Actinospica robiniae DSM 44927: one gene and its partner. The protein of the gene in region 2 binds, or shares a complex with, the protein of the main gene of each other region. Links are inferred from orthologs where the notes say so. Each region holds a gene or a part of one and is shown on either strand. Other genes may lie near its edges.

Region 1 (5,340 bases), 2.2 Mb from region 2 along the record:
TGGCCGGCCTACACCGACGAGGGCTGAGCCGTGCCCGGCTGGGCCTCGAACTCCAGCTTCACCGCGTGGCGCATGGCGGCGCGGGCGCGGGAGGAGTCCTTCGCGGCGTAGTACGCGGCGGCGAGGCGGTACCAGCAGCGCCAGTCCTCGGGCGTGGCCTCGGTCTCGGCCTTGCGGCGGGCGAACAGGGCGTCGGCCGCCGCGCGATCCACACGGCCGCCGGGGGAACGGGGCAGGCCGTCGATCTCCTCGTAGCGCAGGCCGCCACCGGGGGTCTCGTCATCGTCGAGGGCCTTGGCCAGACGCTCGGTGGCGAAGCCGAAGCGGATCTCGCGGTAGAGCACCCAGGAGCCGATGAAGCCGAAGATCAGCACCGCCACCCCGAGCACGCCCGCGGTGACAGAGCCCTTGTCCACCGCGGTGTACAGGGCCAGCACTCCGCGCCAGACGCAGCCGACGAGGTAGAACACGAGCACTGCGCCGAGGATGAAGGCGGTGGTACGGGCACGCATGTAGATCAGTTCCAGACGTTCGCAGGCTCGTTCTCGTTACAGGCTCAAGCTGTGTTCAATGCTTCTTCACAGGCTCAGACTGTGCTCAAGCTTCTTCACAGGCTCAGATAGTGCTCGAGGCCGATCGTCAGCCCGGGGTGCGCGGCGACTTCACGCACGCCGACGACCACGCCGGGCATGAACGAGGCGCGGTCGAGGGAGTCGTGGCGCAGCGTCAGGGTCTCGCCCACGCCGCCGAGCAGCACTTCCTGGTGCGCGACCAGGCCGCGCAGGCGCACCGAGTGGATCGTCACGTCCTGCACCTTGCCGCCGCGGTGGCCGCCCTCGTCGTGCACGGTGGCGTCGGGCGACGGGGCCGTGCCCGCGGCGGTGCGCGCGTCGGCGATCAGCTGCGCGGTGCGCAGCGCGGTGCCGCTCGGGGCGTCGGCCTTGTCCGGGTGGTGCAGCTCGACGATCTCCACCGACTCGAAGTACGGGGCCGCCTGGGCCGCGAACTTCATCATCAGGACCGCGCCGAGGGAGAAGTTCGGGGCCACCAGTACGCCCACGCCCGACTCCGGGTTCTCCGCCAGCAGCCGCTGCACCTGCTCGATCTTGTCCGGGCCGAAGCCGCTGGTGCCCACGACCACGTGGATGCCGTTGCGGACGCAGAACTCGAGGTTGCCCAGCACGGCGTCCGGGTGGGTGAAGTCCACCGCGACCCGCGCGCCCGCCTCGACGGCCAGCTTCGGGTCCTCGCCCACGTCGACGCGGGCCACCAGCTCCAGGCCCTCGGCGGCCTCGACCGCGTCGCACACCTGACGGCCCATCCGGCCGGCCGCGCCGAACACGGCCACAGCGATACTCACGAGAAATCCTCGACGTTCTGGTAGGGACCGACGACCGCCGTGGCCGGGGCCGTCGCCAACAGTTCGGCGGCGACCCGCCGCACCTCGTCCATGGTCACCGCGCCCATGCGCTCGAGCACTTCGTCCACCGACAGATGCTGACCGTAGACCAACTCGCTCTTGCCCAGCCGGCTCATCCGCGATCCGGTATCCTCCAGCCCCAGCACGGTGCCGCCGCGCAGCTGGCCGATGCCGAGGGCGAGCTCGCTCTCGCTGATCCCGTCCGCCGCGGCCTTGCCGATCTCGTCCCGGCACAGCGAGAGCACCTCGCGCAGCTTCTTCGGCTGGCAGCCCGCGTAGACGCCGAAGGCGCCGGAGTCGGTGAACTGGGTGGCGAAGCTGTAGACCGAGTAGGCCAGCCCGCGCTTCTCCCGGACCTCCTGGAACAGCCGGGAGGACATGCCGCCGCCGAGCACCGCGGCCAGCACGCCCAGCGCCCAGCGCCGGTCGTCGAGCCGGTTGACGCCCGGGGTGCCGAGCACGAGGTGCGCCTGCTCGGTCTTCTTGCCCAGCAGCCGCACCGCGGGGGCCAGGGTGAGCGGGGCCGGTCCGGCCGCCGCGTCCAGTTCGGCCCGGGAGACGTTCGGGCCGAGCTCCCGGTCCAGGCTGATGTGCGAGTGCCGGGCGACCTGCTCGAAGCCCGCCCACACCAGTTCGACCACGTGCTCGTGGGTCAGGTTGCCGGCCGCGGCCACCACCAGGTTGGGCCCGGTGTAGTGGCTGCGGTAGTGCTCGGCGATCTGGTCCCGGGAGAGCTCGCGCACCGAGTCGACCGAGCCGGCGATCGGCCGGCCGAGCGGGGTGTCGCCCCACAGCGCCAGCGAGAACTCCTCGTGCACCAGGTCGCCCGGGTCGTCCTCGGTCATGGCGATCTCTTCGAGGATCACCCCGCGCTCGGACTCGACGTCCTGCTCGCGCAGCAGCGCCGCGCCCACCACGTCGGTGAGCACGTCCGCGGCCAGCGGCAGGTCGGCGTCGAGCACCCGCGCGTAGTAGCAGGTGTACTCCTTCGTGGTGAAGGCGTTGATATCCCCGCCGACCGCCTCGATCTCGGCCGAGATGTCCAGGGCGCTGCGCCGCGGCGTGCCCTTGAACAGCAGGTGCTCGAGGAAGTGGCTGGCGCCGGCCACCGCGGGAGACTCGTCCCGCGAGCCGACGCCCACCCATATCCCGATCGAGACCGAGCGCACCAGCGGCATCGCCTCGGTCACCACCCGGATGCCGCCGGGCAGGACGGTCCGACGCACCGCGCCGGACCCGTCCGTGCCCTCGAGCAGCAGCTCTCCGCCCGCCGGCTCACCCTCCGTATAGGCGGCGGCCGAGATCACCTCGACGGAGTCGCTCACCTGACGCCTCTCTGCTCTCTGCGCGGCTGTGCTTGTGCTGCGGACCTGCGTCGGCTACGACGCCTGCGGGGCCGCGGCCTCTTCCTCGGCGACCACCGGGGCGAGCGAGAGCTTGCCGCGCTGGTCGATCTCGGAGATCTCGACCTGGATCTTGTCGCCGACCTTGACCACGTCGTCGACGTTCTCCACCCGCTTGCCGCCGGCGATCTTGCGCAGCTGCGAGATGTGCAGCAGGCCGTCCTTGCCGGGCATCAGCGAGACGAAGGCGCCGAAGGCGGTGGTCTTCACGACCGTGCCCAGGAAGCGCTCGCCCACCTCGGGCATGGTCGGGTTGGCGATCTGGTTGATCGTCGCCCGGGCCTGCTCCGCCGCGGCGCCGGTGGTGGCGCCGATGTAGATGGTGCCGTCGTCCTCGATGGTGATCTCGGCGCCGGTGTCCTCCTGGATCTGGTTGATCATCTTGCCCTTCGGGCCGATGACCTCGCCGATCTTGTCCACCGGGATCTTCACCGTGATGATGCGCGGCGCGAGCTCGGACATCTCGTCCGGCACGTCGATCGCCTCGAGCATCACGTCGAGCACGTGCAGGCGCGCCTCGCGGGCCTGCTTGAGCGCCTGGCCGAGCACCTCGGCCGGGATGCCGTCGAGCTTGGTGTCGAGCTGCAGCGCGGTGACGAAGTCCTTCGTGCCGGCGACCTTGAAGTCCATGTCGCCGAACGCGTCCTCGGCGCCGAGGATGTCGGTCAGCGCCACGTACTGGGTCTTGCCCTCGATCTCGGCCGAGACCAGGCCCATCGCGATGCCCGCGACCGGCGCCTTGAGCGGCACGCCGGCGTTGAGCAGGGACATGGTCGAGGCGCAGACCGAGCCCATCGAGGTCGAGCCGTTGGAGCCGAGGGCCTCGGAGACCTGCCGGATCGCGTACGGGAACTCCTCGCGGGTCGGCAGCACCGGCACCAGCGCCCGCTCGGCCAGCGCGCCGTGGCCGATCTCGCGCCGCTTGGGCGAGCCCACCCGGCCGGTCTCGCCGGTGGAGTAGGGCGGGAAGTTGTAGTTGTGCATGTAGCGCTTGCGGTTCTCCGGGTTCAGCGTGTCGATCTGCTGTTCCATCCGGAGCATGTTGAGCGTGGTGATGCCCAGGATCTGGGTCTCGCCGCGCTCGAACAGGGCCGAGCCGTGCACCCGCGGAACCGTGTCGACCTCGGCCGACAGGGCGCGGATGTCGGTCACGCCGCGGCCGTCGATGCGCACCCGGTCCCGGATGATGCGCTCGCGCACCAGCTTCTTGGTCAGCGAGCGGTAGGCGCCGGAGATCTCCTTCTCCCGGCCCTCGAACTGGCCGGCGAGCTTCTCGAGCGTCACGGCCTTGAGCCGGTCCTGCTCGGTCTCGCGCTCCTGCTTGCCGGCGATGGTCATCGCGGCGGCGAGCTCGGCGGAGACGGACGCGGCCACGGCCTCGTACACGTCGTCCTGGTAGTCGAGGTAGCGGGGGAACTCGGCGACCGGCTTGGCCGCCTGCTTCGCCAGCTCGGCCTGGGCCCGGCACAGCTCCTTGATGAAGGGCTTGGCGGCGTCGAGGCCCTCGGCCACGATCTCCTCGGTCGGGGCGCCCGCGCCCTCGCCGACCAGGGTGATGGTCTTGTCGGTGGCCTCGGCCTCGACCATCATGATGGCCACGTCGCCGTCGGGCAGCACCCGGCCGGCCACGACCATGTCGAAGACCGCGCTCTGCAGCTCCTCGTGGGTCGGGAAGGCGACCCACTGGCCCTCGATCAGGCCGACGCGCACGCCGCCGATCGGGCCGGAGAAGGGCAGGCCGGCCAGCTGGGTGGAGGCGGAGGCCGCGTTGATCGCGATCACGTCGTAGAGGTGCTGCGGGTGCAGCGCCATCACGGTGCACACGATCTGGATCTCGTTGCGCAGGCCCTTGGCGAAGGACGGGCGCAGCGGCCGGTCGATCAGGCGGCAGGTGAGGATGGCGTCCTCGGAGGGCCGGCCCTCACGGCGGAAGAACGATCCGGGGATGCGCCCGGCCGCGTACATGCGCTCCTCGACGTCGACGGTCAGCGGGAAGAAGTCCAGCTGGTCCTTCGGTGTCTTGGAGTAGGTGGTGGCCGACAGGACCATGGTCTCGTCGTCCAGGTAGGCCACGGCGGACCCCGCCGCCTGCCGGGCCAGACGCCCGGTCTCGAACGTGACCTTCCGGGTGCCGAAGCGCCCGTTGTCGATGACCGCCTCGGTCGTCGCGATCTCGGAACCCTCCATGGGTTCCCTCCTTTGGTGTGAGCTGGAACGCGACGGGCTCACCTCTGATGACCAGGGACCGGTCTCCGATCGAAGCCGCCGTATACGTCCGCGCGGCGGGCCCGTTGGCCTGCCGCGGTCGGACGGATTCCGACGGCCACTACCGAAGATCGGTACACCGGCGTCGCTGTTCCGGTCGTTTCCTCTTCTTTTTATCCACAGCCACGCTAACCCATGCGGCTGCCTCTCGGCACCAAGACGCCCCGACGGGCGCCCCGCTACCCCTCGGACGCACCGCACCCGCGGCGGTGCCGGGGGCGGGGCGCCGTGGATCTTGGTGCGGCCGAGTAC
Region 2 (7,746 bases):
GCCGGGCAGGTGCTCGGCGGCGTGCTGCTGGACGCGAACCTGTTCGGCTGGGGCTGGCGCGCGATCTTCTTCATCAACGTGCCGATCGGCCTGGTCGCGCTGCTGCTCGCGGCGCGCTGGCTGCCCAAGAGCGAGCCGACGCACCGCCCCAAGCTGGACCCGGTGGGCGCCACCGGCATCTCGCTCGCGCTCGCCCTGGTGCTGATCCCGATCACGCTCGGCCGGCCGGAGGGCTGGCCGGTGTGGACGATCGTGTCCATGGCCGCCGCGCTGCCGGTGCTCGCCGCCACCCTGTTCTACGAGCGGCGCCTGCAGGCCCGCGGCGGGCAGCCGGTACTCGACCTCGAGATGGTGCGCGAGCGGGTGTTCGCGGCCGGCATGATCATCTCCGGCGGCTACCTGGCCTTCTTCGCCGGCTTCATGCTCTGCCTGACCCTGCTGCTGCAGGACGGGCTCGGCCTGAGCCCGCTGCGGGCCGGCCTGGCCTTCGCCCCGCTCGGCGTCGCGTTCGCGGTCAGCTCCTTCTTCCTGGCCCGCCGGGTGGCCGACCGGATCGGCAACCGGGTGATCGTGGTCGGCGCCGTGCTGAGCCTGATCGGCCTGGCCTCCACCTGGGCCGTGCTGGCCGCGCAGGGCTCACACGTGACCGCGCTCGAGCTGATCCCAGGCGGGGTCGTGGTGGGCCTGGGCAACGGCCTGGCGATCCCCTCCATGATCGGCGCGGTGCTCTCCTCCGGCATCGAGCCGCACAAGGCGGGCATGGCCGCGGGCGTGCTGACGACCGCTCAGCAGTTCGGCAACGCGGTCGGCGCCACGGTGCTCGGCACCATCTTCTTCTCGGTGCTCGGCACCGGGATGGCCGTCGGCTCCTACGTGAGCGCGATGGAGACCTCGGTGGCGGTCGGCCTGGCGATCGTGCTGATCGTGCTCGCCAGCGCGTTCCTGCTGCCGAAGAAGGTGCAGCGAAGCTGAGCTCTGCTACATTCTGAGGGTGCACAACTCGCGCGCAGCCCAGCAGTGGTGGTGGCCGGATTACCCGGCGGACCACTGAGAGCTCGCGCTGACCAAGACTCACGCGAACCGGCCGCCACCAGGCGGCCGGTTCGCTGTTTTCCGCGGCGAGACCCCTCCGGCGCCCGGGCGGCCCCCGACCCCGAGGACGCCCGATGAACCCCAGCCCGACCGACCGGCTCCACCTCGCTCCGCCCTACGCCCTGATCCGCCGCCACGGCGCCGCGCCCGGCGAACTGGAACTGCTGCGCGGCCGCGTCGCCGAGTACGAACGCCTCGCCGAACTGCCGCGGGTCGAGGACGAGGGCGGCGAGCTGCTGGCCCTGGTCCCCTACCGCCAGCTGCGTGAACGCGGCGACGCCTGCCACGACGACGGCACGCCGCTGCGCGCGCTGATCGTGGAGTCGCGCTCGACCGTCGACATCGACGACCTCCCGCTGCCGGCAGGCGATGCGCGGGTGCGTGACGGTGCCTTCGACATCGACGACGACACGTACGCCCGCCAGGTCAAAGCCGTCCTCGACGAGGAGATCGGAGGCGGTGAGGGCTCGAACTTCGTGCTGCGCCGCACGTTCGTCGGGCACTGCGACGACGTGGAGGCCACGGCGTTCGCCGCTCTGCGCAACCTGCTGGCCCACGAGCACAACGCGTATTGGACCTTCCTCGTCCATACGGGTGATGCGCTGCTCGTCGGCGCGACACCGGAGCGCCACGTCTCCCTGGCCGACGGGGTGTGCACGATGAATCCGATCAGCGGCACCCTGCGCAGACCGCCGAGCCAGGTCAGCCGGGAGGAGTTGCTCGCCTTCCTGGACGATCCGAAGGAGCGCGACGAGCTCGCCATGGTCGTGGACGAGGAGCTCAAGATGCTCGCCGAGGTCGGCGACCAGGGCGGGGTGATCGACGGACCCTACCTCAAGGAGATGGCCCACCTCGCCCATACGGAGTACTACATCAGGGCTCATACGACGATGGACGCGCGCGAGGTGCTGCGCGCGACGATGTTCGCGCCGACCGCGACCGGCTCGCCGATCCGCAACGCCTTCCGGGTCATCCGGCGGCACGAGACCTCCGGACGCGGCTACTACGGCGGCGTGGCCGCGCTGATCGGCCGGGACGGCGAGGGGAAGCAGCGCATGGACGCGCCGCTGCTGCTGCGCGTGGCGTACCTCGATCCGGCGGACGGCTCGGTGCGGGTGCCGGTCGGCGCGACGCTGGTGCGCGGCTCCGATCCGTACGGCGAGGTCCAGGAGACGCACGCGAAGGCGGCCGGCGTGCTGCGGGCGTTCGGCGCGCTCGGGCCTGCGGGCGAGCCGGGTTCGGCGGCCGACGCTCCGTCAGCGAGCCGGTGGGCCGAGGATCCGGGCGTCCGCACCGCGCTGGCCGCGCGCAACGAGCGGCTCTCGCCGGCCTGGGCCGCCTACCACGCCCCGGGCGAGCTCGCCGCGCCCGAGCTGGCCGGCCGCAGCGTCCTGATCATCGACAACGAGGACGCGTTCACCTCGATGCTGACCGTGCAGCTGCGCAGCCTCGGCCTGCATGTCACTCGTCTGGCCTACGACCAGGTGGAGCACACAGCCGGCCAGGACCTGGTCGTGCTCGGCCCCGGCCCGGGCGATCCGGCCGACCTGGAGAACCCGAAGATGCGGCTCGGGCGCGCCTTCGTCCGGCAGCTGACCGGACGCACGCCGCTGCTGGCCATCTGCCTCGGCCACCAGCTGCTGTGCTCGGTGCTCGGCTTCGAGATCCACCGCCGGGCCACCCCGAACCAGGGCACGCAGCTGCCGATCGACCTGTTCGGCCGCACCGAGACCGTCGGCTTCTACAACTCCTACGCCGCGCTCGCCCCCGCCCCCCGCGACCTGCCCGCCGGCGTGCTCGTCGCGCACGACGGCCCGGAGATCGCGGCCGTGCGCGGCCCCGGCTTCGCCGGCCTGCAGTTCCACCCCGAGTCGGTGCTCACCATGGACGGCCTCGGCATCCTGCGGCGCGAACTCGGCCGGCTGCTCGGCGCGTCCGGCTCGCCCGTCGCGCACTGAGGCCGGGCCGGAAAAGCACGTCCCCCGCGCACCGTCGGTGCGCGGGGGACGTCGGGCACTGCTCGGCTTAGCCGAACAGGACCTTGGCCTCCTCGTACAGGTCCAGCGGGACCGTCTTGAGCTCGGTGGTGGCGGCGCTCAGCGGCACCCGGACGACGTCCGTGCCCTGCAGCGCGACCATCTTGCCCCAGTCGCCCGCGTGCACCGCGTCGATCGCGTGCAGGCCGAACCGGGTGGCCAGCCAGCGGTCCCGCGGGGTCGGGGTGCCGCCGCGCTGGACGTGGCCGAGCACCGTGGTGCGCGACTCCTTGCCGGTGCGCTTCTCGATCTCCTGGGCCAGCCGCTCGCCGACGCCGCCGAGGCGGACGTGGCCGAAGGCGTCGAGCTCCTGGTTGAGCAGGATCTCGTCGCCGGTCTTCGGCGCGGCGCCCTCGGAGACCACCACGATCGGGGCGTACTCGGACTTGAAGCGGGACTCGACCCAGGCGCAGACCTGCTCGATGTCGTACTTCTCCTCCGGGATCAGGATGACGTTCGCGCCGCCGGCCATGCCCGAGTGCAGCGCGATCCAGCCCGCGTGCCGGCCCATGACCTCGACGATCAGCACCCGGTGGTGCGACTCGGCGGTGGTGTGCAGCCGGTCGATCGCCTCGGTGGCGATGGTCACCGCGGTGTCGAAGCCGAAGGTGTAGTCGGTCGCGTTCAGGTCGTTGTCGATGGTCTTGGGCACACCGACCACCTGCACGCCCTGCGCGTGCAGCGCGGTGGCCACACCGAGGGTGTCCTCGCCGCCGATCGCGACCAGGGCGTCCACGCCGAGGTTGGCCAGGTTCTCCTTGATCCGCTCGACACCGCCCTCGACCTTGATCGGGTTGGTGCGGGACGAGCCCAGGATGGTGCCGCCGCGGGGCAGGATGCCGCGCACGGCCTTGACATCCAGCGTCCGGGTCAGGCCCTCGAGCGGCCCGCGCCACCCGTCGCGGAAGCCCACGAACTCGTAGCCGTACTGCTGGACGCCCTTGCGGACCACGGCCCGGATGACGGCGTTGAGACCGGGGCAGTCGCCGCCGCCGGTGAGAACTCCGACGCGCATGTTGGTTCCTTCCGAAATTTCACACTAAGGGAGGCTGTGCACCGAGCCGCCGCACCGGCCCGCACAGGAAGCCGATCACTGTGGGGAACACGCGAGGTGGGCGCCGTTGCCCGCGGACCGACGCGCGGTCGTAGACCTCGGGACCAAACTTACCGGTTACCGATGGGTTTCCCGTTCCCCTCCCGTATCTCGGACCGGTTACGCGGGGGTGAACACCGTTCGCCTACCGCCGATCGGGGAATTTCCGGGGCCTCCCGGATCGTTCCCCTCACGTGGAATTCCCGGGCACGCGTGTACTCTCGTCCCCCCAGACGCCTCAAGGAGACAGCCGATGAACAGCGCCCCGCTCGCGCCTGCCGCCGTGCGCACCTCGGTGCGGATTCCGTTGCAGTTCGGCGACGGCTTCCGGGTCGAGGCCCAGGCGTTCACCTTCGACGGCCTGGCCGACGGGCAGGAACACGTCGCCCTGGGCTTGGGCGAGTATCTCCATACCGGCACGCCGCTGGTCCGTCTGCACTCCGAGTGCCTGACCGGCGACGTCTTCGGTTCCGCCCGGTGCGACTGCGGCCCGCAGCTGCGCGACGCGGTCGAGCAGATCGCCCGGGTCGGCGGCTACCTGCTCTACCTGCGCCAGGAAGGCCGCGGCATCGGCCTGTACAACAAGCTCGACGCGTACGCGCTGCAGGATCAGGGCCTGAACACGTACGAGGCGAACGAGGCGCTCGGCCTGCCCTCGGACGGGCGCGACTACACCGCCGCCGCGCAGATGCTCACCACGCTCGGCGCGCGTGACATCGAACTGCTGTCCAACAACCCGGACAAGGCCAAGCAGCTCGCCGCGCACGGCATCCAGATCCAGCGCAAGGTGCCCACCGGCGTGTTCGTCACTCCCACGAACCTGCGCTACCTGCAGACCAAGGTGAACGTGACGGGCCACCAGATCCTGCTCGACGGCTCGGCCGTTCCGGCCGCAGCGGCGTAACGCGGGGATCCGGCGGCATGGCGCGGGGTTCCGGTAGCAGCGTGTCGTGGGGATCCGGCACCGGCGCGGCGCGGAAGCCGCGGCGTCTCAGCTCTCTTCGCGGGGCCGGTCCTCGGCGCGGGACCGGCCCCGATGCGTGTCCTTCTCCTTCTTCACCTCGGAGGCGTAGCGGTCCACGTACTCCCGCCCGGTCATCCGCACGAGGGTGTGCATGATCTCGTCGGTCACCGCCCGCAGCACGGTGTGTTCGGCGTCGGTGCCGCGCACGGTCTCCCACAGCCCGCCGCCGTAGCGGGAGAAGTCCAGCGGCTCGCCGAAGGTGACCGTGACCTTGGCGACACGCGGCATGACCTTGCCGGTGGGCTGCACCTTCTCGGTGCCGGCGATCGCGCACGGCAGCACCGGGCAGCCGGCCGTCAGCGCGATCCGGGCGGCGCCGGTGCGGCCCTTGAACAGCCGTCCGTCCGGCGAACGGGTGCCCTCCGGGTAGAGCCCGACGATCTGGCCCTGCTCGAGCAGCCGCAGCGCCGTGTGCAGCGCGGCGTCGGCGGCGCGGGCGCCGGAGCGGTCGATCGGGATCGAGCCGACGCCGCGGAAGAAGCCCGCGGACAGCCGGCCCTTGACGCCGCCGCCGGTGAAGTACTCGGCCTTGGCCAGGAACTTCACCGGCCGGGGCGTGGCCAGCGGCATGAAGATCGAATCGGAGAACGACTGGTGATTGGCCACCAGCAGGACCGGCCCCTCGAGCGGCACGTGCTCGGCCCCCTCGGTCTGCGGTCGGTAGACCACGTGCACAGCCGGTCCGATCACCCCGCGCTTGAGCAACCCGTAGAACACGACTCCCGCTCTCCCTCCGGCCGGTTAGTCTGGAAGATACCGGAACGCCACCGCCGCCGACTTCCCCGTATTACTGTACGAAGCAAGGGATCGAGTGGGACGATGCGAACAGAAGCGCGTGACCCTGGAGGAGCGGGCCGATGAAGGACGCAGCCGTCACCACCGACACCGTTACCGACGAGCAGGCCGCCGCACCGCTCACGCCGGGCGCCGAGCCCTGGCGCACCGGGCCCGAGGGCGCGGCCGAGGTCGGCATCCTGCTTTGCCACGGCTTCACCGGCTCCCCGCACTCGATGCGCCCGTGGGGCGAGTACCTCGCCGCCCGGCACCCCGGCTACGCCATCGACCTGCCCCTGCTGCCCGGCCACGGCCGCGGCTGGCGCGAGCTGCAGCGCACCGAATGGCCGGACTGGTACGGCGCGCTCGACCAGGCCTTCACCGCCCTGCGCGCCCGCTGCGCCCAGGTGTACCTGATGGGCCTGTCCATGGGCGGCGGCCTCGCGCTGCGCCTGGCCGAGCAGCACCCGGCCGAGGTGGCCGGGCTGGTCCTGGTCAACCCGTCGGTCACCCGCAACAAACCGACCGAGGCGCTGCTGCCGGTGCTCAGCAGATTCATCCCGTCCATCTCCTCGATCGCCTCGGACGTCAAGAAGCCCGGCGTGGTGGAGATCGGCACCGACCGCACCCCGCTCAAGGCCGCCCACTCGCTCAGCCGGTTCTGGCGGGTGGTCGCCGCCGACCTGCCGACGGTGACCGCGCCGGTGCTGGTGGCGCACTCGGCCGAGGACAATGTGGTGCACCCGCGCAACGCCGCGATGGTGCTCTCGCGCGTCTCGTCCACCGACAAGAGCGAGATCGTCCTGCCCGAGAGCTACCACGTGGCCACCTTGGACAACGACGCGGAACTGATTTTCGAGAGCTCGGCGGCCTTCGTGGCCAAGCTGCGGGAGGCGGCGTCATGAGCAACCCGGAGCGCCCCGAAGGCGACCCGACCGGCCCCACCGACGCCGAGGCCGAGGCCGTCTGGAACGACCTGGTGGCGGCCTTCCACGACAGCCGCCCGCCGGAGGGGCCGGCGCCCTGGCCGGAGGCCGAGAACGTGGCCCAGCCGCCCGCCCCCGGCACCCTCGAGCCGGGCGCCCGGGTGGTGCGCCCGGCCGTGCGCCCGTCCCCGCCACGCGCCGTGGACCCACGGCTGACCTGGACCTCGGGCGACCTGATCGGCCCGCGCGACGCGCCCGCGCCGCCGGCCCCGGACACCTTCGAGCCGCCCACCCCGCCGCCGCTGCCCAACCTGGACTGGCCCACCCGGGCCGCCTGGCTCGGCGCCCTCGGCGGTCCCGGCTACCTGATGGCGGCCACGATCCTCAACTGGGAGACCCCGGGCTGGGCCGCCGCCGCGTGCGCGCTGGCGGGCCTGATCGGCTTCGGCTACCTGGTGAGCAAGCTCAAGCCGCACCGCGACGACGATGACGACGACAACTTCGGCGCGGTGGTCTGAGCAGGGCCGTTTCGGGGCGTGGCGCATCGCGTCGCGCCTCCGCACGCCGCGTTGCCTCGCCCCACCTCTCGCGTATCCGCGTGTCGCATATCGGCGTGTCGCGTCGCGCTCGGGCTGGGGTGGGCCCGGCCGGGCCGGGGCTGCGGACCTCAACGCGGCAGGTTCAGCTGCCAGGAGACGCCGAAGCGGTCGTTGACCCAGCCGAACCGCCGGCTGAAGCCGTAGTCCCCCAGCGGCATCAGCTCCGTGCCGCCCTCGCCCAGGCCCGCGTAGAGACGCTCGA

Evidence for each region.
Region 1: ACTRO_RS31250 (region 2) and ACTRO_RS21520 share a complex: the UniProt entries of both Bacillus subtilis proteins name them as parts of the possible RNA degradosome complex. The link is inferred for Actinospica robiniae DSM 44927 from one-to-one orthologs.

What each region holds. Positions count from the first base shown.
Region 1 is NZ_KI632511.1:5,100,678-5,106,017, forward strand. What follows is about bases 2,406-5,340. They hold ACTRO_RS21520 (polyribonucleotide nucleotidyltransferase), read right to left. Parts: upstream 5,011-5,340; coding sequence 2,800-5,010; downstream 2,406-2,799. Other genes in these bases: ACTRO_RS49040 (M16 family metallopeptidase), read right to left, coding at 2,406-2,745. Also shown: ACTRO_RS47385 (hypothetical protein), read left to right, coding at 1-27; ACTRO_RS21505 (hypothetical protein), read right to left, coding at 9-512; dapB (4-hydroxy-tetrahydrodipicolinate reductase), read right to left, coding at 608-1,360; more of ACTRO_RS49040, read right to left, coding at 1,357-2,405. UniProt on the Bacillus subtilis protein: Involved in mRNA degradation. Catalyzes the phosphorolysis of single-stranded polyribonucleotides processively in the 3'- to 5'-direction. Necessary for competence development in Bacillus subtilis.
Region 2 is NZ_KI632511.1:7,266,958-7,274,703, reverse strand. Bases 2,131-5,064 are described here. They hold ACTRO_RS31250 (6-phosphofructokinase), read right to left. Parts: upstream 4,144-5,064; coding sequence 3,118-4,143; downstream 2,131-3,117. Other genes in these bases: ACTRO_RS31245 (GTP cyclohydrolase II), read left to right, coding at 4,475-5,064; ACTRO_RS31255 (anthranilate synthase family protein), read left to right, coding at 2,131-3,050. Outside these bases: ACTRO_RS31260 (MFS transporter), read left to right, coding at 1-972; more of ACTRO_RS31255, read left to right, coding at 1,167-2,130; more of ACTRO_RS31245, read left to right, coding at 5,065-5,125; ACTRO_RS31240 (lysophospholipid acyltransferase family protein), read right to left, coding at 5,213-5,962; ACTRO_RS31235 (alpha/beta hydrolase), read left to right, coding at 6,103-6,924; ACTRO_RS44200 (hypothetical protein), read left to right, coding at 6,921-7,463; ACTRO_RS31225 (VOC family protein), read right to left, coding at 7,613-7,746. UniProt on the Bacillus subtilis protein: Catalyzes the phosphorylation of D-fructose 6-phosphate to fructose 1,6-bisphosphate by ATP, the first committing step of glycolysis.